DNA from 3 places in the Saccharothrix lopnurensis genome. Region 1 is predicted to be linked to each of the others. Evidence: riboswitches for the same ligand, from Rfam matches in the RefSeq annotation. Region 1 holds a riboswitch; each other region holds the start of a gene.
The links. Region 1 has a riboswitch for glycine ahead of gcvT (glycine cleavage system aminomethyltransferase GcvT). Riboswitches for the same ligand answer to the same signal wherever they lie in the genome.
Positions count from the first base shown of each region.

Region 2: linked by a shared signal. The riboswitch ahead of gcvP (aminomethyl-transferring glycine dehydrogenase) and the one ahead of gcvT (glycine cleavage system aminomethyltransferase GcvT) in region 1 are both predicted to bind glycine.
Region 3: linked by a shared signal. The riboswitch ahead of gcvH (glycine cleavage system protein GcvH) and the one ahead of gcvT (glycine cleavage system aminomethyltransferase GcvT) in region 1 are both predicted to bind glycine.

Region 1 covers NZ_JBHSQO010000005.1:117,988-128,068, forward strand. The annotation lists gene ACFP3R_RS07175 (CaiB/BaiF CoA transferase family protein) at 1-342, shown strand, start outside; gene ACFP3R_RS07180 (hypothetical protein) at 1,031-1,192, shown strand; gene ACFP3R_RS07185 (helix-turn-helix transcriptional regulator) at 1,382-1,867, shown strand; gene ACFP3R_RS07190 (hypothetical protein) at 2,090-2,476, shown strand; gene ACFP3R_RS07195 (DUF3817 domain-containing protein) at 2,492-2,794, shown strand; glycine riboswitch at 2,857-2,948, shown strand; glycine riboswitch at 2,950-3,040, shown strand; gene gcvT (glycine cleavage system aminomethyltransferase GcvT) at 3,152-4,252, shown strand; gene glyA (serine hydroxymethyltransferase) at 4,269-5,534, shown strand; gene ACFP3R_RS07210 (COG4315 family predicted lipoprotein) at 5,631-6,311, opposite strand; gene ACFP3R_RS07215 (SRPBCC domain-containing protein) at 6,485-6,916, shown strand; gene ACFP3R_RS07220 (ArsR/SmtB family transcription factor) at 6,906-7,253, shown strand; partial or broken gene ACFP3R_RS07225 (DUF899 domain-containing protein) at 7,279-7,944, shown strand; gene ACFP3R_RS07230 (S9 family peptidase) at 8,122-10,081, shown strand, end outside.
Region 2 covers NZ_JBHSQO010000003.1:34,860-44,940, forward strand. The annotation lists gene ACFP3R_RS03940 (ATP-binding protein) at 1-261, opposite strand, end outside; gene ACFP3R_RS03945 (ATP-binding protein) at 453-1,202, shown strand; gene ACFP3R_RS03950 (anti-sigma factor antagonist) at 1,229-1,648, opposite strand; gene ACFP3R_RS03955 (hypothetical protein) at 2,053-2,292, shown strand; gene ACFP3R_RS03960 (CDP-alcohol phosphatidyltransferase family protein) at 2,449-3,045, shown strand; gene gcvH (glycine cleavage system protein GcvH) at 3,085-3,486, shown strand; gene garA (glycogen accumulation regulator GarA) at 3,600-4,061, shown strand; gene ftsR (transcriptional regulator FtsR) at 4,075-4,734, shown strand; gene ACFP3R_RS03980 (bifunctional nuclease family protein) at 4,881-5,354, shown strand; gene ACFP3R_RS03985 (MerR family transcriptional regulator) at 6,042-6,617, shown strand; glycine riboswitch at 6,842-6,931, shown strand; gene gcvP (aminomethyl-transferring glycine dehydrogenase) at 7,080-9,968, shown strand.
Region 3 covers NZ_JBHSQO010000011.1:68,758-78,838, forward strand. The annotation lists gene ACFP3R_RS13180 (ABC transporter ATP-binding protein) at 1-1,845, opposite strand, end outside; gene ACFP3R_RS13185 (ABC-2 transporter permease) at 1,951-2,823, opposite strand; gene ACFP3R_RS13190 (ABC transporter ATP-binding protein) at 2,823-4,148, opposite strand; gene ACFP3R_RS13195 (hypothetical protein) at 4,197-4,607, opposite strand; gene ACFP3R_RS13200 (hypothetical protein) at 4,613-4,795, opposite strand; gene ald (alanine dehydrogenase) at 5,137-6,243, opposite strand; glycine riboswitch at 6,438-6,533, shown strand; gene gcvH (glycine cleavage system protein GcvH) at 6,657-7,037, shown strand; gene ACFP3R_RS13215 (L-serine ammonia-lyase) at 7,040-8,404, shown strand; gene ACFP3R_RS13220 (glutathione peroxidase) at 8,463-8,951, opposite strand; gene ACFP3R_RS13225 (hypothetical protein) at 8,948-9,655, opposite strand.

The DNA of each region.
Region 1 (10,081 bases):
GACCCGGCGAACTGGCCGGCGCTGAGGGCCCGGATCGCGGCGGCGGTGGCCACCCGGACGCGGGACGAGTGGGCGGCGCTGGCGGAGGGGACGGACGCGTGCCTGGCGCCGGTGCTGGCCCCCGGCGAGGCGCCGGGGTACGGGCACAACGCGGAGCGCGGGGCGTTCGTGCGGGTCGGCGGGGTGGCGCAGCCCGCGCCCGCGCCGCGGTTCGACCGGACGCCGGCGGACGTGCCCGCGCCGCCGCCCGTGGTGGGTGAGCACACGGGGGTGGTGCTGGGGGAGCTGGGGTTGACGGCGGAGGAGGTGGCCGAGCTGCGGCGGGCCGGGGTGGTCGGCTGAGGTGCCGGGTGGTTCGGCGGCCGGGTGGTTCGGCGGAGCCCGGGGCCTTCGACGGCCTGCCGAGGTGCCGGGTGCTCGGCGCGCGGGTGGTCGACGGCCTGCCGAGGTGCCGAGGTGCCGGGTGGTTCGGCGGAGTGAGGGGCGTGCCGACCCGGGCGTCCCGGCTGAGCTGAGCCTTCGGTGGCCCTCGCCCGCTCGCCTCACACCACCTCGCGGTGGGGTTCGCCCCGTGGGGTGGCCCCGGTTACCGGGTCCCGTCCGCGTCGTTCCGGGTAATCCGGTCGTTCCGGTCGGTCCGGTGATCGTGAATGGGCGCAAAAAATCACCTGAAGAGGTGATGAAAATAGCGGCGGCCGCCATCGGCCTTTGTCACGCTCGGTGCGTGAGCCGCCGCAAACAGGTGAGGAGCACTACGGACGTGATGGTGTCGCTCAACTCCGGGGTTCGTGCCAGGGGGTGGGCGAGTGCCCGATACCTAGGTGATCGGCAGGACCGCTGGTCCCCTTGATCGTCCGTTCGGGTGACACCAGACGGGGTGAGGGTGCGGTTGTGTGGTCGCCGAGCCTGCCGGTCGGGGGATGCCGGTGGGTTGGAGGTTCGTCATCCGGGTGAATGGGGGACCATGTCGGGTGACGCGACGGGCACGGCACCTGCCGGCCCTGCCTTGTGAACGGACGGAGACCGATCAGTGAACGTCAAGAAGGTGCTGACGCTGGCGGCGGTCGCGCTGGTGCTGTTCCTCCTGATCACCCAGCCGAACGAGTCGGCCGAAGGTGTGCGCACCGGCCTCGGGTGGCTTGAGCAGGGCGCAGAGTCGATCATCACCTTCGTCCGCAGCCTCTTCGCCTAGCCCCCCGGCCGGTCCGCTCAATGCGGTGACGGTCGGTGACATCAGGGCCTCTTCGTTGGACCGTACGGGTGGAATGAGGGCTATAACGCGCTGGTAACAGGGTTTTTGACAAACCGGGGTCTAGCGGTTGTCGGTACCCGCTAATACGGTGCGCTGCATTGGCTGATCTTCGACCGACGAGGAGGCAGAATGGTCGAGGACTCCGGAGTCGACGAGCTGCTGAGGCAGTGGGCGGCTGAGCGCTCGGACGACGCCGAGATGCAGGAGGTGAACCGGATCAAGGACGCGTGGCTCGCGGAAGCCCCGCCCTCTCCGGGAATCCCCGTGCAGCGGGCGAGTGGTGGTCCCCGGGGCCTGGTGCGGGTCGAGTCCGCGGACCCCGCCTACGTGGCGGCGATGCGGAAGCGGGCGCCCGAGGTGCCCGAGGCCCTGCTCGCGGCCGCGGCCAGCTACTGGCAGCTGGTGGGCGACCTGTCCGAGGCGGAGCAGTGGTGGGACGCGGGCATCAGCCCGCTGGACCAGCGCGCTCTGGACTACCGGGCGGCCGGGCTCTCGCCCGCCGACCTCGGTCGTCGGCTCGGGCCGATGACGGTGCTCCAGCACCTGCGTCGGGGGAGTGCGGCGGCCTGGTGCGTGGCCAGGTTGCAGAGGCAACGCCGGGACGGCGTCGCCTAGTCCGATCGAAGAAGGGACGGGCTCCTGTGGTCAGGGAGCCCACGCCCGAGGGACGGGCTCCTGTGGGAGGAGCCCTCGCCCGAGAACCCGACCGGGATCCGCAACCGGATCCCCGGTCCGGAAAACCCGGCCCCGGCCCCACCGACCCGTGCGCGGGTGACTCCGGCAAGACCGGCAAACCCGACCGCCGACCCGGTCCGGCGGGCGAAGTACCCTGGAGGCGTGCCGGGCCTCATCACCCCCAAGCGAGTCGCCATCGCGCTGGTCTGCGTGGCCTCCCTGATCGTGTGCTGCGGTCTCGCCTACTGGCAGTGGGAGCGGTTCTCCCGGGCCGGCGGCACGTTCCAGAACCTCGGCTACGTCTTCCAGTGGCCCCTGTTCGGCCTCTTCCCCGCCTTCATGGTGTGGCGCATCCGCAAGCTGGACGCCCGGCGCAAGGCGGAGGCGGCCGGTTCGCCGACCGACGGCCGACCCGAGGAGCCGGTGGCGGAGCCGGTGGAGCGGGTCGTTACGGTTGGGCCCGTCAGGAGAGCGCGCGAAGACCAGGACGACGAGCTGGCGGCCTACAACCGGATGCTCGCCGAGTTGCACGCGCGGGACCAGCGGTGAGGCAGGGGTAGGGCGATGGACGGCGCGTTGACCAGGTTCCGGTTCATGGCTTACGTGGTCGGTGTCGGCCTGCTGCTGCTCGTGGCCGCCATGTTCGCCAAGTACGTGGGCGACTCCGAGACCATGATGCGGGTCGTCGGCCCGGTGCACGGCTTCCTCTACGCGGTCTACCTGGTGCTGACCGTCGACCTGGCGCTCAAGGCCCGCTGGTCGATCAAGGGCACGGCCCTGGTGCTGCTCGCCGGCACGATCCCGTTCGTGTCGTTCTACGCCGAGCGCAGGGTCGTGGAGGGCGTCCGGACCGGCAAGGCCCTGTGACCAGGGTTGACCGGACCCCCGGGCCCGCCTAGCGTCTGGCGGTACCAACTGAACACGGCCATCGACGTCGAGCGGGAGAGTCCCCGGGCAAGCCGGGGCGCCGAAGGAGCAACTCCTCCCCGGAATCTCTCAGGCACAGCTACCGCCGACGTAGGCAACTCTGGAAAGCAGGCGCCCCTGCGCGCCTCGCCCACGGTGCAAGCCGCCCCACGGCGGCGAAGCTCTCAGGCTCATGACAGAGGGGGAGGCTCACTCGACGAGGAGTCTCCGGTGGACCGTGCCATCCTTCACCCGTGCCCCGCCGACCCGACCGGTCGGCGCTACCGGCATGTCCGCACCCAGGGAGGACCCCGCCCGATGGAAAGCCGCCGCACGCCGCTGCACGCCGAGCACGAGGCGCTGGGCGCCATGTTCACCGACTTCGCGGGCTGGCGGATGCCGCTGCGCTACGACAGCGAGCTGGCCGAGCACCACGCCGTGCGCACGTCGGCGGGCCTGTTCGACCTGACCCACATGGGCGAGATCGTGCTCACCGGGCCCGGGGCGGGCGCCGCGCTGGACCACGCCCTGGTCGGGCACGCCTCCGCGATCGGCGTCGGCCGCGCCCGCTACACGATGATCTGCGAGGCCGACGGCGGCGTGGTCGACGACCTGATCGTCTACCGCCTGGGCGAGCAGGAGTACCTGGTCGTGGCCAACGCCTCCAACGCGGCCGTCGTGCACGGGGCGCTGGTCGAGCGCGCCGCGGGCTTCGACACCACCGTCGAGGACCGGTCCGCGGACTACGCCCTGCTGGCCGTGCAGGGCCCGAACTCCACCGCGATCCTCGCCGGCCTCACCCCCACCGACCTGTCGACGGTCAAGTACTACGCCTCCTACCGGACCGAGGTGGCGGGCCGGCCCGTGCTGCTCGCCCGCACCGGCTACACCGGCGAGGACGGCTTCGAGCTGTTCACCGCCCCCGACGACGCCGCACCCGTGTGGCGGGCGCTGCTGGAGGCGGGCGCGCCGCACGACCTGCGGCCCGCCGGCCTGGGCTGCCGCGACACCCTGCGCCTGGAGGCGGGGATGCCGCTCTACGGCAACGAGCTGGGCCGGGGCCGCACCCCGTTCCACGCGAACCTGGGCCGGGTGGTCAAGCTCGACAAGCCGGGCGACTTCGTCGGCCGCGAGGCGCTGGCCGCCGCCGCAGAGCGGGGCGCGGACACCGCCCTGGTCGGCCTGAAGACCACCTCGCGCCGCGCGCCGAGGCACGGGTACCCGGTGCTGGACGCGGCGGGCGACCCGGTCGGCGAGGTCACCAGCGGCGCCCTGTCGCCGACGCTGGGCTACTCGGTGGCGATGGCCTACGTGGCCGTCGACCACACCCGGCCGGGCACGCCGCTGTTCGTCGACGTCCGGGGCAGGCACGAGCCGGTGGAGGTCGTCGCCCTGCCGTTCTACAAGCGCACCAGCTGACAGGAGAAAGATCCACATGTCCGAGCACTTCACCACGTCCCTCGCGGAGTTCGACCCGGAGGTCGCGAACGCGGTGGCCGCCGAGCTGCACCGGCAGCAGAGCACGCTGGAGATGATCGCCTCCGAGAACTTCACGCCGGTGTCGGTGCTCCAGGCGCAGGGGTCGGTGCTGACCAACAAGTACGCCGAGGGCTACCCGGGCCGCCGCTACTACGGCGGCTGCGAGAACGTCGACGTCGTCGAGCGGCTGGCCATCGAGCGGGTCAAGGAGCTGTTCGGCGCGGGCTTCGCCAACGTGCAGCCGCACTCGGGCGCGCAGGCCAACGCGTGCGCGATGTTCGCCCTGCTCCAGCCCGGCGACACGATCCTGGGCCTGGACCTGGCGCACGGCGGCCACCTGACCCACGGCATGCGGATCAACTTCTCCGGCAAGCTCTACCACGTCGTGCCCTACCACGTGGCCGAGTCCGACGGCCGGGTCGACATGGCCGAGGTCGAGCGGCTGGCCCTGGAGCACCGGCCGAAGCTGATCGTGGCCGGCTGGTCGGCCTACCCGCGCCAGTTGGACTTCGCGGAGTTCCGCCGCATCGCCGACGAGGTCGGCGCCTACCTGATGGTGGACATGGCGCACTTCGCCGGCCTGGTGGCGGCGGGCCTGCACCCCAGCCCGGTGCCGCACGCGCACGTGGTGACCACCACCACGCACAAGACGCTGGGCGGCCCGCGCGGCGGCGTGATCCTGACCAACGAGGCCGACCTCGCCAAGAAGATCAACTCGGCGGTGTTCCCGGGCCAGCAGGGCGGCCCGCTGGAGCACGTGATCGCGGGCAAGGCGGTGGCGTTCAAGCACGCCGCGTCGCCGGAGTTCGTCGACCGCCAGCGCCGCACGGTCGAGGGCGCGAAGATCCTCGCCGAGCGCCTGTCGCGGCCCGACGCGGCCGCGGCCGGGGTGAAGGTGCTCACCGGCGGCACGGACGTGCACCTGGTGCTGGTCGACCTGGTGGCGTCCGAACTGGACGGCAAGCAGGCGGAGGACCGGCTGCACGAGGTCGGCATCACGGTCAACCGCAACGCGGTGCCGAACGACCCCCGCCCGCCGATGGTCACCTCCGGCCTGCGCATCGGCACGCCCGCCCTGGCCACGCGCGGTTTCGGCGCGGCGGACTTCACCGAGGTGGCCGACGTCGTCGCGGCCGCCCTCCAGCCGTCGCCGGACCTGGCGGAGCTGCGGGCGCGCGTGGACGTGCTGGCGGCCAAGCACCCGCTGTACCCGAACCTGTGAGGGCGGTCCGCGTCCCCTGACCCCGGCGCCCGCCACGCAACGCCCTGATCCCCCGGCCAACCCCAGCCGGGGGATCAGGGCGTTCCGCGGTGGACCTCACGCGGCCGGTGCGGTCACCCCCGGCGGCAGGCACTCGACGTTCCGCTTGCCGTTGGGCTGCACCACGAACCACGTGCCGCCGACGCCCTGGCCCTTCCACTGGCCCGGCGCCTCGTCCTTGGCGTAGGTGTAGAGCGGCCAGCCGTCCAGGGTGACCTGCTCGGAACCGTCGGCGCGCTCGACCGTCGACACCAGCTCCGGGTCGACGCCACGGAGCTGCGGCTCGTCGCCGTTGGTCAGCAGCGGCGGCCAGGTGACCGCGCACTGGCCCTCGCAGTTGGACTTCGCCGGGTCCGGCGTGTCCTTGTCGAACCGGTACAGCGTGCGGCCGTCGCCGTCCTGCACGACATCGCCCATGCGCGGCACGCTCTTGCCGACCAGGGTGATCCGCGGACCGGCGGGCGCGGCCTGGGCCTCCGGCGCCGACGCCGCCTCCTCGACCGGGGCGTCCTCGGCCGCGTCCTCCTCGGCTGCGTCCTCCTCGTCCGGGACGGCCTCCTCGCTGGTGGCGGGGGCCAGCGGCGCCTCGTACCCGTCCTGCGCCCCGGCGTCCACCAGTTCGGTCTGCGCCACGGTGGTGCCCCGCAGCACGGTGGTGTTGGACGTCCACACGACCAGCGCGAGCACGGCCACCAGGCCGGCCGCGACGGCGATGGCGACGCGGTTTCGTTGGATCACACTCAACTCCTCCTCGGTCCGTCGATCGCTCCAACGACGATTACGGCCCGGTCACGGCCCCGGTTCAGGTCGGGGCGGAATCCAGGGGTCGGGTGCCGGCCGGGACGACGCCGTTGACGCAACCAGACGGTTGCCATAGTGTCGCAACCGAACAGTTGCAACTGGAGGTTGTCGTGGGCTTTCCCGACCGCATCGAACGCACGCTCGAACTGGCCCACCCGCCGCGCGAGGTGTGGGCCGCGCTGACCACCGCCGAGGGGTTGAGCGGCTGGTTCGGCGAGGAGGCGACGGTCGACCTGCGCGAGGGCGGGGTGATCCGGATGTCGTGGGAGGGCGGCCCCCGGTGCGAGCTGCGCGTGGAGCGGGTCGAGGAGCCGTCGGTGTTCGCGTTCACCTGGCCGGTCTCCGGGCTGCCTGCGGACGACCCCCGTCGCACCTGCGTCGAGTTCCGGCTCGAACCGATCCCCGGCGGCACGCGGCTGCTCGTGGTCGAGGCCGGGTTCGCCCAGCTGGCGGAGGACGACCACGGCAAGGCGTACGACAGCCACGTGGAGGGCTGGACGAACGAGCTGGGCGAGCTGGTCGCCCACCTCGATGCGGCCTGACGCCGAGGCGATCGCCGAGCAGGTGTTCACCGCGCTGGCCGACCCGAGCCGGCGCGGGATCCTGGCCGAGCTGGCCGCCCGCGGACCCGCCACGGCCACGGACCTGGCGGCCCGCCTGCCCATCACCAGGCAGGCGATCGCCAAGCACCTGGCCCTGCTGACCGAGGCCGGCCTGGTGACGGCCGAGCCGGGGGAGCGGCGCCGGGTCCGCTACCGGCTGCGCTCGGCGCCCATGCGCGTGGCCCAGCAGTTCCTGGCCGCGCTGGCCCGCGACTGGGACGGACCGCTCGGCGCGCTGGAGGACCACCTCGACCGGTCCACCCGGACCGACCCGTGACCACCGACCCGAGAGCGAGCACAGGATGAGGACACCACCGATCGTCCCGCCGGCGGAGTGGGAGGCCGCGCGCCAGGCGCTCCTGGTGCGGGAGAAGGAACTCACCCGCGCCCGCGACGCGCTGGCCGCCGAGCGCCGGCGGATGCCGTGGCCGGCGGTCGAGCGGGACTACTCGTTCGACACGGCGCACGGCCCGCGGACCCTCCTCGACCTGTTCGAGGGCCGCCGCCAGCTGATCGTCTACCGCGCGTTCTTCGAGCCCGGCGTGTCCGGCTGGCCGGACCGCGCCTGTCCGGGCTGCTCGCTGGTCGCGGACCAGGTCGCCCACGTCGCCCACCTCAACGCCCGGGACACCACCCTCGTCTTCGCCTCCCGCGCGCCGCAGCCGGACATCGGGCGGCTGAAGGCGCGCATGGGCTGGACGATGCCCTGGCACACCACGACCGACGGGTTCGACGCCGACTTCGGCGTGGCTGAGTGGCACGGCACCAACGCGTTCATCCGCGAGGGCGACCGCGTGTTCCGCACCTACTTCGTCAACAACCGCGGCGACGAGCCGATGGGCGGCACCTGGAGCTACCTCGACCTGACCGCGCTCGGGCGGCAGGAGCGGTGGGAGGACTCGCCCGAGGGCTACCCGCAGGGCCCGCCCTACGAGTGGTGGAACCGGCACGACGAGTACGAGGCCCGCCCCGTCCGCCGCCGACACCGGGCCGGCCACCGAACCACCGGCCGGGTCGGCGACCTGTTGCGGCACCCGCTGAGCGGGGCCGCGGGGCACCCCCACCCCGCAGCGACCCCGCACCGGGCACCGGGGCGGCCGTCGCGTTCGGCGGTCGCCGCGCGGTCCAGGCCATAGGGTGGGCGGGTGGGCAACGAGATCTCCTTCCCGCGCCAACAAGCGCGCACCCAGCGGTTCACCCTCGGCGCACCGCGGACCTTCACCGTCTCACCCGACGGCGCGAAGGTGTACTTCCTGCGCACCGCCGCGGCCACCAGCCGGGCGAACGGGCTGTGGGCCTTCGACACCGCGTCGCGGACCGAGTCGCTGTTGGTCGACCCCGGCGTCCTGCTGACCGACCCCGAGGACCTGTCCCCGGAGGAGCGGGCGCGCCGCGAGCGCAGCCGCGAGCAGGCCGCGGGCCTCGTCGGCTACTCGACCGACGCGGACGCGCGCCTGGCCGCGTTCGCGCTGTCCGGCAGGCTGTTCGTGGTGGAACTGGCCACCGGCGAGGTCCGCGAGCTGCCGGTGGCCGATGCCGTCCTCGACCCCCGGCTGGACCCGACCGGCCGCCGGCTGGCCTACGTCGCCGACGGCGCGCTGCACGTGGTCGACCTGGGGACCGGCGAGGACCGGGCGCTGGCCGCGCCCGACGGCCCCGACGTGACCTGGGGCCTGGCCGAGTTCATCGCCGCCGAGGAGATGGACCGCCACCGGGGCTACTGGTTCGCCCCGGACGGCGAGCGCGTGCTCGCCGCGCGCGTGGACAACTCGCCGGTGCTGCGCTGGCACATCGCGGACCCGGCCAACCCCGCCACCCCGGCGGCCGAGATCGCCTACCCCGCGGCGGGCACGCCCAACGCCGTGGTCGAGGTCGCGGTCCTGGGTGACCGCCGGGTCGACGTGGCGTGGGACCGCGAGGCGTTCCCCTACCTCGTCACCGCGTCGTGGACCTCCCACGGCCGGCCGCTGCTCCAGGTCCAGTCCCGCGACCAGCGCCGCGTCCTGGTGCTCGCGGTGGACGTCGAGACCGGCGCCACCGAGGTGGTCGCGGACGACGCCGACCCGCGCTGGCTGGAGGTCGTGCCCGGCGTGCCGCGCTGGACGCCGGCCGGCGAGCTGGTGCGCGTGCTGCCCGTGGACGGCGCCAACCGCCTCGTGGTCGGGGACCGGGCGTGGACCCCGGACGGCCTCCAGGTGCGCGCGGTGCTCGACGTCGCCGAGGACGGCGTGCTGGTCACCGCCTCCGCGGACGACCCCACGCAGGTCCACGTGCACCTGGTCACCGCCGACGGCGCCACCCGGCTGTCCACTGAGGACGGCGTGCACGGCGCGGCCCGGGGCGGTGGGGTGCTGGTGCTCGTGTCGGCCGGGATGGACCACTTCGGCGCGCGGGTCACCGTGTCCACCGGCGGCGGGATCGGGAGCTCCGCCGAGACGCCCGTGCTGACCCCCGCGGTCCGGCTGCTCACGGTCGGCGAGCGCGACCTGCGCGCGGCCCTGCTGCTCCCGCGCGACCACGTGCCCGGCACGGGGCTGCCGGTCCTGCTCGACCCGTACGGCGGTCCGCACGCCCAGCGCGTCCTCGCCGCCCGCAACGCCTACCTCACCTCGCAGTGGCTGGCGGACCAGGGCTTCGCGGTGCTCGTCGTGGACGGTCGCGGCACGCCGGGGCGCGGGCCCGCCTGGGAGCGCGACATCGCGTTCGACCTCGCGGGCACCACGCTGGAGGACCAGGTGGACGCGCTGCGCGCGGTGGCCGCGATCGAGCCCGACCTCGACGTGACCCGGGTGGGCATCCGCGGCTGGTCCTACGGCGGCTACCTGGCGGCGCTGGCCGTGCTGCGCCGCCCGGACGTGTTCCACGCGGGCATCGCGGGCGCGCCGGTCACCGACTGGCGGCTCTACGACACCCACTACACCGAGCGCTACCTCGGCCACCCGGACGAGAGGCCGGAGGTGTACGACACCAACTCGCTCCTGGCCGACGCGCCGAAGCTGGAGCGCCCGCTGATGATCGTGCACGGCCTGGCCGACGACAACGTGGTGGCCGCGCACACGCTGCGGCTGTCCAGCGCGCTGCTCGCGGCGGGCCGGCCGCACACCG
Region 2 (10,081 bases), on a different contig from region 1:
CACCCGCCAGCCGAAGCTGTCCCGGTCCGGCGGGGCCGACCGCTGCGAGCTGACCCTCGTGGAGACCTGCACCGAGCCCTCCACCACGACGAACTGGGCGCTCAGCACCGCGGCCGGCGCCGCCAGCGAGATGAGGGTCGAGCACGCCTCGTCCACCGCCAGCTTCAGGTCCTCGATGGAGTCCAGGTCGAAGTCCTGGCGCATGGCGATGTCGGCGGCCACCGCCCGGACGACCGACAGCTGCGTGGGATCGGCTGACATCCGCAGTTCGACCCCGGTCAGGGCGCTTTCCGACTCACCGCTCCGCGGCTCAGTGTGCGACACGCTCACCTCGACGTCCGTTTCTGTGCTGGTTGTGCTGCTGACGCTATCGGTACCCGAACTGATCGTCGCTCACACGTGTAGCGGACACGCCGGCCGGGAAGACTGACAGGTGCAACGGGGAGGGCCACTTGACCGATCAACTCGCGGACCACCACTGGGGAGTGGAGTTCCCGGCGCAGGCCGGGGAACTCGCGGCGGTTCGTGCTCAGCTCGACAGCTGGCTGGCCCGGACCGGCCTCAACGAGGACGACCGGTACGACCTGCTCATCGCGGTGAACGAGGCCGCCAGCAACGCCGTGGAGCACGCCTACGGCCCCGACCGGGCCGGCGTGGTCACCATCGACGCGGACGCGCGGCCCGACGGCAGCGTGCAGGTCGTCGTCACCGACCGCGGGACGTGGCGCGTGCCACCCCCCGCGCTCTCCACGCGCGGCCGGGGCCTGCTGCTGATGCGGGAGAACGTCGACGAGGTGCTCGTCGACCGCCAACCGTCCGGCACCACCGTCACCCTCGTGCTGGCCCGGCGGCACGCCACGCGGGGCACGTTCAACGCCGCGCCGCCCGAGCCCGTGGTGGTCACCGAGTGCGAGGGCTGGGTGGAGGTGGTGGTGCTGGGCGACGTGCCCGCGCACGCCGCGCCCGCCGTCCGCCGCCGCATCCTCACCGCCGCCCGCGGCGGCACCGTGCCCATCGTGGTCGACCTGCGCGCCCTGGGTGAGCGCGGCGACGGGCTGATCAGGAGCCTGCGGCCGGTGGCCGAGGCCGCCGCCGCGGCGGGCAACAAGGTCATCGTGCGCGCGCCCGTGGACGGCCACGCCCGCCGCGCACTCGTCGCGGCGGGCGTGGACCAGGTCGTGGACGTGGTGCCGCACGGCTGAGCCGGGCGGGTGCCCCGGACCCGCGTTCAGCGGGGCTCGTCGGCCCCCAGCGCGCGGTCGACCGACTCGAACACGCTGAACACCTCGCCCAGTCCGGTCGCGGCGAGCGGGCGGATGACGGCCCGCGCGACGGCCACGACGCGGAACGCCGAGCCCCGGCGCTTGCCGTGCTGGGACGCCTCCACGAGCACGGCCAGCCCGGCCGAGCCCAGGAAGCTGACCCCGGACAGGTCGAGCACGACGGTGTCGCCGGCGTCGAGGCGGGGCAGCACGTCCGCCCGCAGCTGCGGCGCGGTGAGCATGTCGATCTCCCCGCTGACCGCGACCACGACGACACCCTCACCCGCCCCGCGGACGGTGATGCCGATCTGCCCGGCCCGCGGGCCGGTCGCCGCGGCGGACTCGGCTCCGCTCGTCGCCACGACGTCCGGGTCCTGAACCGTCACGAGGTTCTCCTCTTCAACTGGAAACGCCGGTGGGGAGCTCCACGGCTCGCGGTGGTGCGTGAGCGGCGTGGAACGGCAGCGTGACGGACACGTCCGCGAGCCAGGACTCCCCGGCGCGGCTGTTGGCTCAACCGCTGCGCCGCCACCGTACGGGTGCGGCTTGATCGGTACCAGTGTAGTGCGGTTCTCGGTGTGCGGTGGATGACGGACGGTGAACGGTTTGATCCCGAACCCACCGGCTACACCCCGGGGTAAGACGTCGCGCACCTCGCCGCGTCAAGCAACCGGTGACCGAAATCCGGCGACAACGGACCTGATCGCCGACAGGGTCGGAGCAGAATCCACTGTGTCGGGGATAACGCCGCGAGCCGCGTGGGCGACACCCCTGGTGGAGGGATCTCATGATGAACACCACGAAGGAAGCCGAATCCGAGCCCGCGAAGCCCGTGGCGGCGTGCGTCGGTGGCGACGGCGCGACCGCGCTGCCCACCACCCCGTGCAGCGTGGTCTGGAGCAAGGGCCACGCCTACGTGCTCGAGGGCGCCCAGGGCCGCTGGGTCGGCGTCGACGACCGGGGCCGCCCGCGGGCGCTCAGCGGCGACGAGCTGCGGCGACGCGGGTGGAGCCGCAGCCGGACGAACTGACGCCGGGTCGCGTCACCGGTTCGCGTGAACCCCGCCGCGGACCACCCCCGCCGCGCCGGCGACCGGTCCCGGTCGCGCGGCGCCGCACCGGTCGGCACCGCCGTCCCGGGCCTGGTCGCGAGCCCCGCGGCCGGTCCGGCACTAGAGTCCCCGCCTGTGCCGCACGATCACGTCGAGCCCGCGAACCGGCTGCTGACCGTCCCGAACGCGCTCAGCGTCCTCCGGCTGCTCGGCGTGCCCCTGTTCCTGTACCTGCTGCTGGGGCCGCGGGCGGACGGGTGGGCGGTGGTCGTGCTGGTCCTCGCCGGCCTGTCGGACTGGCTGGACGGCAAGATCGCCCGCTGGTTCAACCAGATGAGCAAGCTCGGCGTGCTGCTCGACCCCGCCGCCGACCGCCTGTACATCCTGGCCACCCTGGTGGCGTTCGTCGTGCGCGGGATCATCCCCTGGTGGGTGGTGGTGGTCCTGGTCGGCCGGGAACTGGTGGTCGGCGCCTGCCTGCCCGTGCTCCGCAGCCGCGGCTACGGCCCGTTCGAGGTCAACTACCTGGGCAAGGCCGCCACCTTCAACCTGCTCTACGCGTTCCCCATGCTCCTGCTCGCCCAGGGCGGGTCGACGGCCGCCCAGCTGCTCCGGCCCCTCGCCTACGCGTTCATGATCTGGGGCGGGGCCCTGTACCTGTGGTCGGGCGCCCTGTACGTCTACCAGTTCACCCTCGCGCTGCGCCGGCGGCCGGGGGTCGCGCCGGCCTGAACCGGACGTGGGAAGATCCGGCACCGAAGATCCACCGTCATGAAGGAGCGCACCGCGGTGATTCCCGAGGAGCTCAAGTACACCGAGGAACATGAGTGGGTGCTGCGCACGAGCGAGGACACCGTGCGCGTGGGCATCACCGACTACGCCCAGGAGCAGCTCGGGGACGTCGTGTTCGTCCAGCTCCCGGAGCTCGGCGAGCAGGTCGGAGCCGGTCAGACGCTGGGCGAGGTCGAGTCCACCAAGAGCGTGTCGGACATCTACGCCCCGCTCGCGGGTGAGGTCGTCGCGCGCAACGACTTCCTCGACCAGCAGCCCGACCTGGTGAACTCCGACCCCTACGGCGAGGGGTGGATGGTGGAGCTCCGGCTCGACGACCCGACCGCGGTCGACGACCTGCTCGACGCCACCGCGTACCAGGAGCTGGCGGCGCAGGGGTGACGTCGATCTTCCGGCGGCTCTTCGGTCGGTGGGGGAGCCGCTCCTCAGACAAGGGTTCGGGCACGATAGGTTCTACCGAACTCGACGGTTCCAGCAGCAGGAGGAGAGCTCAGGTGAGCACGAACGACGGGCCAGGCGTCCCGCCCGAGCAGTCCCCGGAGCGGACCTCCGTTTTCCGGGCCGACTTCCTCGCCGAGGTCGAGGGCGCCGAGGCGCCCGCCCAGGAGCCGGCGGTCGCCGGTGTCGACGCGCTGCCCGCCGGGTCGGCACTGCTGGTGGTGAAGCGCGGTCCCAACGCGGGGTCCAGGTTCCTGCTCGACCGCGACACGACCAGCGCCGGACGGCACCCCGACAGCGACATCTTCCTCGACGACGTGACGGTCTCGCGCCGGCACGCCGAGTTCCGCCGCGAGGGCGGCGAGTTCGTGGTGATCGACGTGGGCAGCCTCAACGGCACCTACGTCAACCGCGAGCCCGTCGACCAGGCCGTGCTGGCCAACGGCGACGAGGTGCAGATCGGCAAGTTCCGCCTGGTTTTCCTGACCGGTCCGGGCGCCGGGGGCCAGGGGGCCTGACGGTGGGGCTCCGGTGACGGCGGCCGGGCGGCCACGCGGGGGGTTGAGCATCGGGGCGGTGCTGTCGCAGCTCCGACCCGACTTCCCCGACGTCACCATCTCCAAGATCCGGTTCCTGGAATCGGAGGGGTTGGTCCGCCCGGCGCGCACGGCCTCGGGGTACCGGCAGTTCACCCCGGCGGACGTGGAGCGCCTGCGGTACGTGCTGTCCGCGCAGCGCGACAGGTACCTGCCGCTCAAGGTCATCAGGGAGCAGCTGGACGCGGCCGACCAGGGCGTGCGCGCGGCGGACGCCGCGTCGGGCCAGGGGCGCCGGATCACGCGCGACGACCTGCTGGCGCGCGCGGGCATCGAGTCGGCCGACCTGGCCGACCTGGAGCAGCACGGCCTGGTCAGCGCCGGTCCGGGCGGGTTCTACGACCACGAGTCGGTGCGGATCGCCACCACCGTGCGGGCGATGGCCCGGCACGGGCTCCAGGCCCGGCACCTGCGCCCGTTCCGGGCCGCGGCGGACCGCGAGGTCGCCCTGGTCGAGCAGGCCGCCGCGGCGGCGCACCGGGCGCGGGCCGACGAGGTCGTGCGCGAGCTGGCGGCGCTCTCGGTCACGCTGCACGCGCTGCTGGTCGAGGTCGGGTTGCGCGATGTCGCAGGTAAGCGCGTTTCGTCGAGGTGAACAAGTGTCCGCATCGTGATGCCGGAGCGGGTGGGCGGTTGCGCACGGGGCCCGCTTGGCGGGTAGCGTCGAAAGGGTACTTGGGGGATCCTCGTTCATACAGCGGGGACGCCAGGATTTCAGCGCGCTGAGGGAGGCGAGACCCGATGAGCGAGATGCGCGTCGTGGGTGTGCGGGTGGAACTGCCCGCCAACCAGCCGATCCTGCTGCTGCGCGAAACCGAGGGCGAGCGGTACCTGCCGATCTGGATCGGGTCCGTCGAGGCCACCGCGATCGCGCTGGAGCAACAGGGCGTGCGCCCGGCCCGCCCGCTGACCCACGACCTGCTCAAGGACGTCATCGGCGCCCTCGGGCGGCAGCTGGAGCAGGTGCGGATCACCGACCTCCAGGAGGGCACCTACTTCGCGGAGCTGGTGTTCGACGGCGACGTGCGGGTGTCCGCGCGGCCCAGCGACTCGGTGGCGCTCGCGCTGCGGGTCGGCGTGCCCATCCACGCGGAGGAGTCCGTGCTGGCCGAGGCGGGGCTGATCATCCCGGACGAGCAGGAGGACGAGGTCGAGAAGTTCCGCGAGTTCCTCGACTCCGTGTCGCCGGAGGACTTCCGGGGTGCCGACACCTGAGCGGTGCCGGCTCTCCCGTCATCTCGTCGACAGGGTCCCCGTGCGGGGGCCCTGTCGTGCTTCTCGGGCCAGGACGGCCCGGCCCCGGTGCCCCGCCAATACCCACCGGCCCCGCCCGTGGACGAGCGTGGTGAGCGGTCCCGGTGTGGTGCGTGGGCCCCGGGCGTGCGGCCCCGCCGCGCCGACCCGGACCCGGGCGTGCCGTTCAGGCCCCGTCCGCCGTACCCACCGGTCGGGCGAACTTCCGGGAGGCCCGCCTCCCCGGCCCGCGCCGGCCGCCGGAGGCCCCCGCGCCGACCCCCGTCAAACCCCCGCCGCCGACCCTCCACCCGCGCCGGGCGAGTACCACCTGCGAGAGGTCCGACCAGCGGCCGAACCCCTCGCGGGTGTGTGCGGTGCGTTGTGGATCAACCCCGCGTGCCACCCCCCGGTGTCACACTTCTGGATTACACAACGTCAGCATTCCGCCGCTAAACGATCACTAAACGTCACCCGAATGGCTTACAACGGCCGACTCTCTCAACCTCTACCTCAGGTTGAGGTCAGACGCGTCCCGCGCGTCGCGTTGACCTGCCCCCTAGCCGGTCTTACCGTCGAGCTCAGGTGAATTGCCGCGGTGTGATTCGGGCACTGCGGCGGCTTCACGTTGGTCGCCGGTCGTCGTGGCCGGACCGAGGGGAGGCAGGCGTGGTCCAGGAAGCGCCCATCATCCGGGCGGGCTCCGGCTCCGGCGAACAGGGCGAGCTGTTCCCGGACTCCTCGCTGCCGGACGAGCTGGTCGGGTACCGCGGCCCGGCCGCGTGCCAGATCGCGGGCATCACCTACCGCCAGCTGGACTACTGGGCCCGCACGGACCTGGTCAGCCCGACCATAAGGAGTGCCCACGGCTCCGGCAGCCAGCGCCTGTACTCGTTCAAGGACATCCTCGTCCTGAAGGTCGTCAAGCGGCTGCTGGACACCGGCGTCTCGCTCCAGAACATCCGGGTCGCGGTCGACCACCTGCGCCGCCGCGGCGTGCAGGACCTGGCCCGCATCACGCTGTTCAGCGACGGCACCACGGTCTACGAGTGCACCTCGCCCGAGGAGGTCGTCGACCTGCTCCAGGGTGGCCAGGGCGTGTTCGGCATCGCGGTCAGCGGCGCCATGCGGGAGATCAGCGGCACCATCCACGAGTTCCCCGCCGAGCGCGCCGACGGCGCCGAGGTCGTGGCGGCCTCCAACGACGAGTTGTCGCGCCGCAGGCGCACCCGGGCCACCGGCTGAGAGCGCTCGCGGGGGGACCGCCGGGCGCGGAAGCGGGAAAGGCCGGCGGTGGGGTGAGCGGAACCGCGGATCGGGCACGGCGCGAACACGACCTGTCGCGGTCGGGTACCGGGAATGTGCCCGCTGGAAAACCCGCTCAAACCCCGCTGTCCAGGTGATGAGATCCACGTCGCGCCGGCAGGACCGGCGGCGTCCGGGTTGGGTACGATTCGCGCGCAGTCGCTTTATCCCGCGCGGGAGAGTCCGAGCCCGCTCGGCGCCGAAGGAGCAAATCCTCCCCGGAACCTCTCAGGCGCAAGGACCGCGTGGGTGAGACGCCTCTGGAAAGCGGGTCGGGCCACCGACCCCGCCGACGGTGCAAGCCCGGTCACCACCGGGTGAAGCTCTCAGGCGCCCGGCGACGGGCGGGAGACAGAGGGGGAGGGCCACGGCAGGAGTCTGCCCGTAGCCCGGAGGCGCTTCATGACGCAGGACCGCATCCCCCTCGCCGCTCTTGAGCACGGCACCCCCTTCGCCGACCGGCACGTGGGCCCCCGGCCCGCCGAGCTGTCGCGGATGCTCGACGTGATCGGCGTCGGCTCCCTGGAGGAGTTGGCCCAGCGCGCCGTGCCCGACTCGATCCGCGAGCGCGAACTGGTGCTGGACCTGCCCGCGCCCGCCACCGAGACCGAGGCCCTGGCCGAGCTGCGCGCCCTGGCGGCCCGCAACCGCCCGATGACCCAGATGATCGGCCTGGGCTACTACGGCACCACCACGCCGCCGGTGATCCGCCGCACCGTGCTGGAGAACCCGGCCTGGTACACCGCGTACACGCCCTACCAGCCGGAGATCTCCCAGGGCCGGCTGGAGGCCCTGCTGAACTTCCAGACCGTCGTCGGCGACCTCACCGGTCTGCCCGTGGCCAACGCGTCCATGCTCGACGAGTCCACGGCCGCCGCCGAGGCGATGACGCTGGTCCGCCGCGCGGGCCGGGCGAGGTCGAACCGGTTCGTGGTCGACGCCGACACGCTGCCGCAGACCCTCGCCGTCATCGAGACCCGCGCCGAGCCGCTGGGCATCGAGGTCGTCACGGCCGACCTGTCGCAGGGCCTGGAGGGCCTCGGCCTGGGCGGCGACTTCTTCGGCGTGCTGCTGTCCTACCCCGGCGCGTCCGGCGCGGTCCTCGACCACGCGTCCGTCGTCGAGGAGATCCACCGGGCCGGCGCGCAGGCCGTCGTCGTCGCCGACCTGCTGGCGCTGGCGCTGCTGCGCCCGCCGGGCGAGATCGGCGCGGACGTCGTGGTCGGCACCACCCAGCGCTTCGGCGTGCCGATGGGCTTCGGCGGCCCCCACGCCGGCTACATGGCGGTGCGCCAGGGCCTGGAGCGGCAGCTGCCGGGCCGCCTGGTGGGCGTGTCCGTGGACGCCGACGGCGACCCGGCCTACCGGCTGGCGCTCCAGACCCGCGAGCAGCACATCCGCCGCGAGAAGGCGACCAGCAACATCTGCACCGCGCAGGTCCTGCTGGCCGTGATCGCCTCGATGTACGCGGTCTACCACGGCCCGGAGGGCCTGAGGGCGATCGCGACCCGCGCCCACCGGATGGCGACCGTGCTGGCCGCGGGCCTGTGCGAGGCCGGCGTGGAGGTGGTGCACGGCGAGTTCTTCGACACCGTGAGGGCCCGCGTCGAGGGCCGGGCCGCCGAGGTCGTGGCCGCGGCGCGCGAGCTGGGCGTGAACCTGTGGCGGGTGGACGACGACGTGGTCTCCGTCGCCTGCGACGAGACCACCACGCGCGAGCACCTGCGGCTGGTGTGGCGGGCGTTCGGCGTCACCGTGACCGACGTGGACGCCCTGGACGCCGACACCGCCGACGGCATCCCCGTCGACCTGCGCCGCACCTCCGACTACCTGACCCACCCGGTGTTCCACACCCACCGCTCGGAGACCGCGCTGCTGCGCTACCTCCGGTCGCTGTCGGACAAGGACGTGGCGCTGGACCGCAGCATGATCCCGCTGGGCTCGTGCACGATGAAGCTCAACGCCGCGGCCGAGATGGAGCCCGTCACCTGGCCGGAGTTCGCCGAGCTGCACCCGTTCGCGCCGGTCGGGGACGCCGCCGGGTACCTGGAGCTGATCGGCGACCTGGAGCGGTGGCTCGCCGAGGTCACCGGCTACGACGCGGTGTCGATCCAGCCCAACGCGGGCAGCCAGGGCGAGTTCGCGGGCCTGCTGGCCATCCGCGCCTACCACCGCGCCAACGGCGACGTGCACCGCGACGTGTGCCTGATCCCGTCCAGCGCGCACGGCACCAACGCCGCGTCGGCCGTGATGGCGGGGATGCGGGTCGTGGTGGTCAAGTGCGACGACAAGGGCAACGTCGACCTGGGGCACCTGCGCGAGACGGTCGAGGCGCACCGCGACGACCTGGCCGCCATCATGATCACCTACCCGTCGACGCACGGCGTGTACGAGGACACCGTGCGCGAGGTGTGCGGGCTGGTGCACGACGCCGGCGGCCAGGTGTACGTGGACGGCGCGAACCTCAACGCCCTGATCGGCCTGGCGCGGTACGGCAGGTTCGGCTCGGACGTGTCCCACCTGAACCTGCACAAGACGTTCTGCATCCCGCACGGCGGCGGCGGCCCCGGTGTCGGCCCGATCGGCGTGCGGGCGCACCTGGCGCCGTTCCTGCCCAACCACCCGCTCCAGCCCGCCGCGGGCCCGGAGACCGGCGTGGGCCCGATCAGCGGCGCGCCGTGGGGCTCGGCGTCGATCCTGCCGATCTCGTGGGCGTACGTGCGGATGATGGGCGCCGACGGCCTGCGCCGGGCGACCCTGACCGCGGTGGCCGCGGCGAACTACGTGGCGCGGCGGCTGGACGAGCACTTCCCGGTGCTCTACACCGGCGAGGGCGGCTTCGTGGCCCACGAGTGCATCCTCGACCTGCGGCCGATCACCAAGGCGACCGGCGTGACCGTGGACGACGTGGCCAAGCGGCTGGCCGACTACGGGCTGCACGCGCCGACCATGTCGTTCCCGGTGGCGGGCACGCTGATGGTGGAGCCCACCGAGAGCGAGGACCTGGCCGAGATCGACCGGTTCATCGACGCCATGGTGGCGATCAGGCGCGAGATCGACCGCGTCGGCGCGGGGGAGTGGCCGGCGGACGACAACCCGCTGCGCAACGCCCCGCACACGGCGGCCTGCGTGACGGCGGAGTGGGACCACCCGTACAGCCGCGAGGTGGCGGTGTTCCCGGCGGGCGTCATCGCGGTCAAGGCGTGGCCGCCGGTGCGGCGCGTCGACGGCGCGAAGGGCGACCGGAACCTGGTCTGCTCCTGCCCGCCGGTGTCGGCCTACGGCGGCTGACGGGCCCCGACCGGTGATCGGGGGTGGGGGAACGACCAGACCTCGTTCCCCCACCCCCGTTCCCCCGTGCCGGAGGTCGGCCCCCCTGCTCCGGCGCGTCCAGTTCTACCCGT
Region 3 (10,081 bases), on a different contig from region 1:
GGGAACCGACCGGTTCGCCGCGCGGACGGCCAGCTCGTCCTCGTCCGAGCCCGGCCACAGCTCCGGGGTGAAGCCGTCGGGACCGGGTTCCAGCCGGTGGTCGGCCCGCGGGTCGACGTGCTCGATCGCCTCGCCGGGCCCGGCCAGCAGCTCCCGGTACAGGCGGCAGCGCCCGTGCAGCTCCTCGTGCGTGCCCACGTCGACCACGCGGCCCGCGTCCAGCACCGCGATCCGGTCCGCCAGCGCCAGCGAGGAGCGCCGGTGCGCGACCAGGATCGTCGTCCGCTCGGCGGTGACCGCGGCCAGCGTGCGGTGGATGGCGGCCTCGGTGGCGTTGTCGACGGCCGAGGTGGCGTCGTCGAGCACCAGCACCCGCGGGTCCGACAGCAGTGCCCTGGCCAGGGCGACGCGCTGGCGCTGGCCGCCGGACAGGGTCAGGCCGCGCTCGCCGACGACCGTGTCGTAGCCCCGGGGCAGGTCCTCGACGAACCCGTGCGCCTCGGCGGCGCGGGCCGCCGCGCGGACCTGCTCGTCGGAGGCGTCCGGCAGGCCGTAGGCGATGTTCGCGCGCACCGTGTCGGAGAACAGGAACGCCTCCTCGAACACCACGCCCACGGTCCGGCGCAGCGATTCCAGGCGCAGCTCCCGCACGTCGACCCCGCCCACGGACACGGCGCCGGACTGCACGTCGTAGAAGCGCGGCAGCAGCAGGGAGATCGTCGACTTGCCCGACCCGGCCGTGCCGACGACCGCCAGCGTCTCGCCCGGCTCGACCCGCAGCGACACCCCGGACAGCACCGGCTCGCTGCGCGTGTACCCGAACGACGCGTCCCGCAGCTCCACCGCCACCGGACCGGACGGCACGTCGCGCGCGCCGTCCACCACGTCCGGCTGCGAGTCGATCAGCTCGTAGACCCGCTCCACGCCCGCCCGCGCCAGCTGGGCGGTCACCATCAGGCTCGACAGCAGCCGGGTCGGGCCGACCAGGTTCGCCACGTAGGTCGCGAACGCCACGAACGTCCCCAGCGTCACCTCCCCGCGCAGCGCGAGCCAGCCGCCCAGCGCCAGCACCGCCACCTGGCCCAGGTAGGGCAGCCCGGAGAGGGTGGCGGCCGGCCGGGCGGTCAGCCGGGCCGCCCGCATCCGCTCGGCGAACAGGACCCGGGCCCGCCGCTCCAGCCGGGAGACCTCGCGCGCCTCCTGCCCGAAGCCCTTCACCACGCGCACGCCGGTGACGGTCTCCTCCACGTGCTGCGCCACGTCCGCCGCGCGCTGCTGGGCCGACCAGGTGGCCGGGAACAGCGTCAGCCTGGTGCGGGCGGCGACGACGCCCACCGCGGGCACGATCACCAGCGCGACCAGGGTGAGCACCGGCGACAGCCAGAACATCGCCACCAGCGCGGCCACCGCGAACACGACCGTGCCGAACGCCAGCGGGGTCATCGACAGCAGGCTGTTGACCAGCTGGAGGTCGGTGATCGAGCGGGACACCACCTGGCCGGTGCGCAGCGCGTCCTGCTTCGGCCCGTCCAGCCGCTGCACCGCGCCGAACACGGCCCGGCGCAGGTCGTGCTGCACGTCCACGGCCAGCCGCCCGCCCAGGTAGCGGCGCACGAAGGCGGAGCCGAAGGTCAGCAGCTCCAGCCCGACCAGCACGACCGCGAGCCCCGCCAGGCGGTCCGTCCGGCCGGCCACCGCGTCGTCCACGGCGGCCTTGATCAGCAGCGGCCCGACGGCCTGGAGCCCCACGCCCACGACGGCGGCCAGCACCGACCACACCACGAGACCGCGGTGCTGCCAGCACGCCTGGGCGAGTCGCTTGATCCAGCCATCGGGGTTGTCCACGCCCCCACATTAGGTCCGGTCACCGACGCTGTCCGGACGCGGGAAACCGACGAGGGCCGCCCCGGGAATTCCAGGGCGGCCCTTGGTCCTTTCAAGATCACCTGATCAGGTGATGTCCTTGCGCTGCGTAGCCGCCCAGCCGGCCAGGAAGAACAGCCCCGACCACACCAGGAAGATGAGCCCGCTCAACCACCAGTCGAACGCCCCGAGCGCGCCCGCGACCGCCCGCAGCACCTCCACCAGCTCGTCGGGCACCACGCCCGCGTTGGCCAGGAACAGCGACGAGGCCACCGAGCCGGTCAGGCCGTTCACCGCGCCGTTGGGCAGGAAGCCGATGACGTCCGGCAGCTCCTGCGCGGCCAGCACCAGCTGGATGCCGTTCTCGATGATCAGCATGTAGAGGATCAGCACCACGGTGGTGGCCACCGTGCTGGTCATCAGCGCGCCCACGCCCACGCCGAACATCGTCATCAGGATCGACGACAGGATGCCGACGCCGGCCAGCGCGAGCCAGCCGCCCGCGCTCGGCAGCGCGCCCGCGTCCGAGGTCAGCGCGATGCCGATGCTCACCGCGGCCACGATCGCCACGCCGTAGATCGCGCCCCACGCGATGTAGACGAGCATCTTCGCGGTCATCGCCGCGACCCGGTTGGGCGCGGTCAGGAACGTGGTGGTGATGGTCTTGCGGTGGATCTCGTTCGAGATCGCCAGGCCACCGAAGATCATCGGGAAGATGGTGGCCACGTTGATGCTGCGCGCGATGCCGAACACCGACACCTGCCACTGCGACGGGTCCACCCCGAGCAGCCGGGTCAGCTCCTCGGCCTCCGAGCTGCTGACCACGTCCATGATGCTCTTGCCGATGGCGCCCGTGCCGAGCGCCCAGCCCAGCGCGAGCAGCACGGTCGGGATCATCAGGCCCCACCACAGGCCCGTGGTGGTGGTCTTGCGGAACTCCGCCTTGATCAGGTTGCCCATCACGCACCGCCCCCCAGGCCGCCCTGTCCCTGCTGCTGCCCGTACGGGTTGTCCGGCGGCTGTTGCTGCCCGTGCGGGTTGTCGGCCTGCTGCTGACCCTGCGGTTGGCCCTGCGGCGGCGTGCCGGGCTGCACCGGCTGGTGGTAGCCGGACGGCGGCTGCTGCGGGGCGTACGGGCTCGGCTGCTGCTGGTACCCCGGGTACCCGGGCTGCGGCAGACCGGGCTGCGACAGACCGGGCGGCGGCGTGCCGGGCTGCTGGTAGCCCTGCTGCTGGTAGCCCTGCTGGTAACCCGCCTGCTGGTAACCCTGCTGGTAGCCCTGCTGCTGGTCGGGCTGCGGGTACCCGGTCGGCGGGTAGCCGGGCGGCGGCGCGTAGTAGCCGGTGCCCGGCTGCTGGGGCGGGAGCTGCCCCGGCGCCGCGTACTGGCCGCTGGTGAGCTGGAAGAACAGCCGTTCGAGGTCGGCCTTCTCCTCCTCGATCCCGTAGACCGACACGCCCGCCTTCAGCGCGGTGTCCGCGACCTGTCGGGGCTCCACGCCGGTGACCGCGATCCGGCCGTCCGGCAGCTGCTCGATGCCCGCCACGCCCTCCTCGCGCAGGGCGGTGACCAGTGCGCCCGCGTCGGACGGCTGCACCAGCACCCGCGCCTGCTGCCGCTCGCGCAGGTGGTCCAGCGGCCCGTAGAACATGGTCTGGCCGCGGCTGATGATGACCACCTGGTCCACCGTCTGCTCGACCTCGGCCAGCAGGTGGCTGGAGATCAGCACGGTCCGCCCGCTCCGCGCGAACGACTGGAGGAACGACCGCAGCCAGGCGATGCCCTCGGGGTCCAGGCCGTTGGCCGGCTCGTCGAGCACGAGGATCTGCGGGTCGCCCAGCAGGGCGGTGGCCAGCGCCAGCCGCTGCTTCATGCCGAGCGAGAAGCCGCCCGCCTTGCGGTCGCCCGCCGCGCCCAGGCCGACCAGTTGGAGCACCTGGTCCGCCCGCGAGTCCGGCACGCCGATCGCGGCGGCGTAGACCCGCAGGTGGTTGCGCGCGGTGCGCTTGGGGTGGAAGCCCTGCGCCTCCAGCACCGCGCCGACCACGCGACCGGGGTTGCCGAGCCGGTCGAACGGGCTGCCGTTGATCAGGGCGGTGCCCGCGGTCGGGGTCACCAGGCCGAGCAGCATGCGCAGGGTCGTCGTCTTGCCCGCGCCGTTGGGTCCGAGGAAGCCCGTCACCGAACCGGGTTCCACCGTGAAGCTCAGGTTCTGCACCGCCGCGACCGGACCGAACTGCTTGGTCAAGCCCTGCACCACGATGCGGCCACTGCCGTCGTGCACGCGTCCTCCCGGATTGCTCCTACCGGGGGTCATCCTGCCTTAGCGGGATCACTCGGGGAGGGCGTGTCGCGGTTTCGACACCACCGCGGGGAGCTCGGTGGTCGCCTCCGGGTCGCCGGGGCGGCGCGGCGCCCGCGGCGGCGAGCGGCGCGGTGGCGTGCGCAACCCCCGGCGCTCGCGGCGGCGCTCGCGGTGCGAGGCGCCCTCGCCGATGAGGTGCTGGTGCGCCATCGCCCACACCTGGCACGGCCACTTCTTGTTCCGCAGCACGCCGGGGCACACCCGGCAGCGGCTGTCCGGATCCGGTTGGTGCACGGTCAGCAGCAGCCGCCAGCCGTCGGCCAGGCGGTGGATCTCGGCGCGCGCGAGCGGCACCAGCGCTTCGTCCACGCCGCGCTCGGCGACCTCGTCGAGCAGGGCCAGCCGGCGCAGCACGGCGGCCCGCAGCGCTTCGTCCACGCCGCTCACATCCTGTCCGCGGCCTGGTCGAGCAGGCGGTGCAGTCGTCGGGTTTGGGTGACGGACATCACAGCGGACTCTCCGGGCGGGGCGACCAGGAGCACCCGGTCGTCCTCGACGATCACGGTCATGGACCGGTCGCGCCCGAACGGGTCGTGGCAGTCGATCCAGCCCTGGGGTTCGGCCATCGGGACTCCGATCGGGATTGGCGCGGCGCCTCGCCGCGCGAGCGGACGACCCCGCTGCGTAGTCGCGGGGGTTCCCAGTCCTGTCCATCGGCCGACGAGGCGCCGTGACTTACCCGTTACCCGCCATGTTCACCCTTTCGCTTGAGCGATGCGCACGCACGGTGGTTCACCGGTCGGGTGCTGTCGGCCGGACCGGTGGGCCCGCTGGGCACGGACCCCCGACTCCGGCTAGGATTGGCAGCGCGGCCCGCTCCCAGTGACCCCCAGGCTGGTTGAGCGGGCCGCCTTTTATGTCGAGGGCCCCGCTCACGTTCGGTGAGCGGGGCCCTCTCCTTCCGGGATCAGATCGCGAGCGCGGTGTGCTCCAGGTCGTGGGCCTGCGCCACCGGCAGGTTGGTCAGCGCGCCCTCGTGCGCGTTCAGGCCCAGCGCCAGCGACGCGTCCGCGCGCAGCGCCTCCCGCCAGCCCCGGTCGGCCAGCGCCACGGCGTGCGGCAGGGTCGCGTTGGTCAGCGCGTAGGTCGAGGTGCGCGGCACCGCGCCGGGCATGTTGGCCACGCAGTAGAAGACCGACTCGTGCACCGGGTAGGTCGGGTCGGCGTGCGTGGTGGGCCGCGAGTCGGCGAAGCAACCGCCCTGGTCGATCGCGATGTCCACCAGCACCGAGCCGGGCCTCATCTGCGCCACCAGCTCGTTGGACACCAGCTTCGGGGCCTTGGCGCCGGGCACCAGCACCGCCCCGATCACCAGGTCGGCCTCGCGCACGGCCTGCTCGACGGCGTAGCGGCTGGACGTGACGGTGCGCAACCGGCCCTGGAACAGGGCGTCGACGTGCCGCAGCCGGTCGATGTTGGTGTCCAGGATCTCGACGTCCGCGCCCATGCCCGCGGCGATGGTGGCCGCGTTCAGGCCCGCCACGCCGCCGCCGATGACGACCACGCGCGCCGGGTGCACGCCGGGCACGCCGCCGGGCAGCATCCCGCGGCCCCCGGAGGGCTTCATCAGCGCGAACGCGCCCACCTGCGGCGCGAGCCTGCCCGCGACCTCGGACATGGGCGCGAGCAGCGGCAGCGCGCCGTTCGGGGTCTGCACGGTCTCGTAGGCGATGGCCGTGGTGCGGGACGCCAGCAGCGCCTCGGTCAGCGGCCGGTCGGCGGCCAGGTGCAGGTAGGTGAACAGGACCTGGCCCTCGCGCAGCCGGGGGTACTCCTCGGCGATCGGCTCCTTGACCTTGAGCACCAGCTCGCCCTCGGACCACACGTCGTCCACGCCCGCGAGCACCTTCGCGCCCGCGGCGAGGTACTCCTCGTCGGGGATGGCCGAACCGAGCCCGGCGCCCGCCTCCACGTAGACCTCGTGGCCGCGGGTGGTCAGCTCGTGGGCGCCCGCCGGGGTCAGCGCGACGCGGTACTCGTGGTTCTTGATCTCGCGGGGGACTGCGATCCGCACGGTGGGCTCCTTCGGCCGTCGTTGCACCAAAGGTCGGGTACCCGGAACGCGGTGTCATCGTGCCCGCGGCACCAACGGCCGGGGGGTCGGTTGTGCCGGGAGGACAAGTCGTGCGGCGCGTTGACACCCTCCCGCCCGCCACCTAGCGTGCGGACAGCCAACTGAACATCGGCCGCGGCGTCGCGTGAGGCGCCGGAACCCGCGCGGGAGAGACCCCAGGTGTGTCGTCTGGGGCGCCGAAGGAGCAAGCACCCCGCACACTCTCAGGCAGCGAGAACCGCTCGGGTGAGGCGACTCTGGAAAGCGTGCCCCACGGCGCGCACCAACGGTGCAAGCCGCAGCTTCGTGCGGCGAAGCTCTCAGGTCCCAGGACAGAGTGGGGGAACCAGGACCACCACCCAGGGAGCGCTGTCGTGACCTTTCCGGAGAAGCTGCTGTACACCCCCGAGCACGAGTGGGTCGACTGGGTGCCGGGCACCCCGGACCCCGTGGCGGTCGGCATCACCTCGTACGCGGCCGGGTCGATGGGCGACATCGTGTTCGTCGACCTGCCGGCGGCGGGCACCAGGGTGACCTCCGGCGAGGTGTGCGGCGAGCTGGAGTCCACCAAGTCGGTCAGCGAGCTGTACGCGCCGGTCACCGGCGAGGTCGTCGAGGTCAACCCGGCCGTGGTCGCCGACCCGTCGCTGGTCAACAACGACCCGTACGGGCGCGGCTGGCTGTTCAAGGTGGCGGTCGAGGAGGCCACCGGCCTGCTGACCGCGGCGAAGTACGCGGAACTGACCGAGGGCTGATCGTGGCGATCAGCGTGTTCGACCTGTTCTCCGTGGGCATCGGGCCGTCCAGCTCGCACACGGTCGGCCCGATGCGGGCGGCGACGATGTTCGCCGCCCGGCTGCGCCCCGCGCTCGCGTCCGTCGACCGGGTGCGGGTGGAGCTGTTCGGGTCGCTCGGGGCGACCGGCCACGGCCACGGCAGCCCGAAGGCGGTGCTGCTCGGGCTGGAGGGGCACCGCCCGGAGGAGGTCGACCCCTCGGGGGCCGAGGTGCGGGTGGCCGAGATCCGCGCGACCGGGCGGCTCCGGCTGGGCGGTGAGCGGGAGATCGCCTTCGCCGAGGACGGCGACCTGGTCATGCACCGGCGCAAGTCCCTGCCGCTGCACCCCAACGGGATGAGCTTCACGGCCTACGCGGGTTCGGCGGTGGTGGACTCGGCGGTGTACTACTCGGTCGGCGGCGGGTTCGTGGTCGACGAGACGGCCACCGGGACCGACCGGATCAAGCCGGACCAGACGCCGGTGGCGCACCCGTTCAAGACCGGTGACGAGCTGCTGGCCCGCACCCGCGAGTCCGGGCTGTCGATCAGCGAGGTGATGCTCGCCAACGAGCGGTCGTGGCGGGACGAGGCCGACATCCGGGGCGGCCTGCTGCACATCTGGCAGGTGATGCAGGACTGCGTCGAGCGGGGCTGCACGGAGTCCGGCGTGCTGCCCGGCGGGCTCAAGGTCCGGCGGCGGGCCGCGGAGATGCGGCAGCTGCTGGCGGCCGAGCACTACGCCACCGACCCGCTGCGGGTGATGGACTGGGTGACGCTGTTCGCGCTGGCGGTGAACGAGGAGAACGCCGCGGGCGGCCGGGTGGTGACGGCCCCGACCAACGGCGCGGCCGGCATCGTGCCCGCGGTGCTGCACTACTACAGGCGGTTCGTGCCGGGCGCGTCGGACGACGGCGTGGTGCGCTTCCTGCTGACCGCGGGTGCCGTCGGCGTGCTGTTCAAGGAGAACGCGTCGATCTCGGGGGCCGAGGTGGGCTGCCAGGGCGAGGTCGGCTCGGCCTGCTCGATGGCGGCCGGCGGGCTGGCCGAGGTGCTGGGCGGGACGCCGGAGCAGGTGGAGAACGCGGCCGAGATCGCCATGGAGCACAACCTCGGGCTGACCTGCGACCCGATCGGCGGTCTGGTGCAGATCCCGTGCATCGAGCGCAACGCGCTGGCGTCGATCAAGGCGATCACGGCGGCGCGGATGGCGCTGCGGGGGGACGGGTCGCACTTCGTGTCGCTGGACAAGGTCATCAAGACCATGCGGGAGACCGGCCGGGACATGAAGGACAAGTACAAGGAGACGGCTCGCGGCGGGTTGGCCGTGAACGTCATCGAGTGCTGATCCGGTGAGCTCCGCCCGACCGGGCCCTCGGGTCCGGTCGGGCGGAACCGCCCGGGTCCTAGCGCGGCAGCGCGGACTCGACCGCCGCCACCACCTCGTCCGCCTCCGGGTCGGTCGCCGGGCGGAAGCGGGCGACCACCTCGCCGGTCGGGGACAGCAGGAACTTCTCGAAGTTCCACTGCACGTCGCCGGCCTCGCCCGCGGCGTCCGGGACGGCGGTCAGCTCCCGGTACACCGGGTGCCGGTCGGGGCCGTTCACCTCGATCTTCTCGAACAGCGGGAACGTCACCCCGTACGTGGTGGAGCAGAACGTCGCGATCTCCTCCGCGGTGCCCGGCTCCTGGCCCATGAACTGGTTGCAGGGGAAGCCGACCACCGAGAAGCCGCGCTCCGCGTACCGCTCGTGCAGCTGCTCCAGGCCCTTGTACTGCGGCGTCAGGCCGCACCGGGACGCGACGTTGACCACCAGCAGCGCCCGGCCGGCCAGCGTGCCCAGGCTGGACGGCTCACCGGACAGGGTGTGCACCGGGATGTCGTGGATGCTCATGCCCGAAGGCTAGATCGCCGCAGTCCGACGAGTCCGCCCAGGACCAGCACCAGCGCCGGCGGCACCAGCGGCCCGCCCGGCGCCCACACCGAACCGGCCTCGACGGGCGCCACCGCCGCCGACAGGCACACCGCCGCCGCGAACGCCGCCGCGGTGGTCCGGAGTGCGTTGTCGGGCACCGCGTCCGCCAGCGCGAACAGGCCGACGCCGAGGGCGATCAGCGGGCCGACCGCCGGGTGCGACCACACCAGTACGGCCGTGCCGAGCAGCGCCGCCACCAGCGTCGGGTACAGCGCGCCGCGCCGCCACAGGACCGCGGCGAGGGCCAGCAGGACCACGCCCGTGCCGGTGCCCGCCCACCAGTGCGGCAGGTCGTGCAGGGCGGTGCTCGCCGCCCACGCGGCCCAGCCGACCGCGGCGGCCGTCGCGTGAGCCCCCGCGGGCGCGGTGTACCCGAGGCTCCGCGCGACCACCCACGTCCCGCCCAGCAGCACGGCCGTCCAGTACAGGCCGACCGCGGTCGGGTGGCGCAGGTCCGGCAGGTCCACCAGCAGCGCGAGCACGTGGCCCGCGCGCTGCCCCGACCCGCCCGGTTGGTACAGCGGCACGGCCAGCGGCGAGGCCGTCCCGAAGAACAGCAGCGGCACCGCCCAGGCCCGCCGCGCCACCGCCGTGCGGTGCCCGGTTGCGCTCGCCTCCCCCATCCGGCCAGGCCGGCAGCGGCCCCGGTGGGCGTCAACCGCGTGGCCCGGGAACACCGCGTCCCCGCCGGGTGTCGGCGCGCTCCCGCCCGCGCGGGCCGGGCAGCCGGCGCGCCCGGTGGTCCAGCGGTCGGAACGTCACCGGAACGCCGATCGCGCACAGCCGGAAGTCACCCATCGTCATCCCCCCGGGGAGTTTCCGGCGGAGGATGGATCGGGCCAGCTGAGACGGGGGCGTGTGCGGATGAGGTCCGATCACTCGGGTGGAGCAGGCGAACGGGCGCTCCGTGACCCCCGGGGGGACGGGGCGGACCCGCGTGGTTTCACCGATGTGAACTTCGTTGACGCTGGTGTGAACCGCCCCTAACGTCAACGGCGAGAGGTCCGAGGACCTCTTCAACCCGGGGAGGGGACCGCGACTTCGGCGGC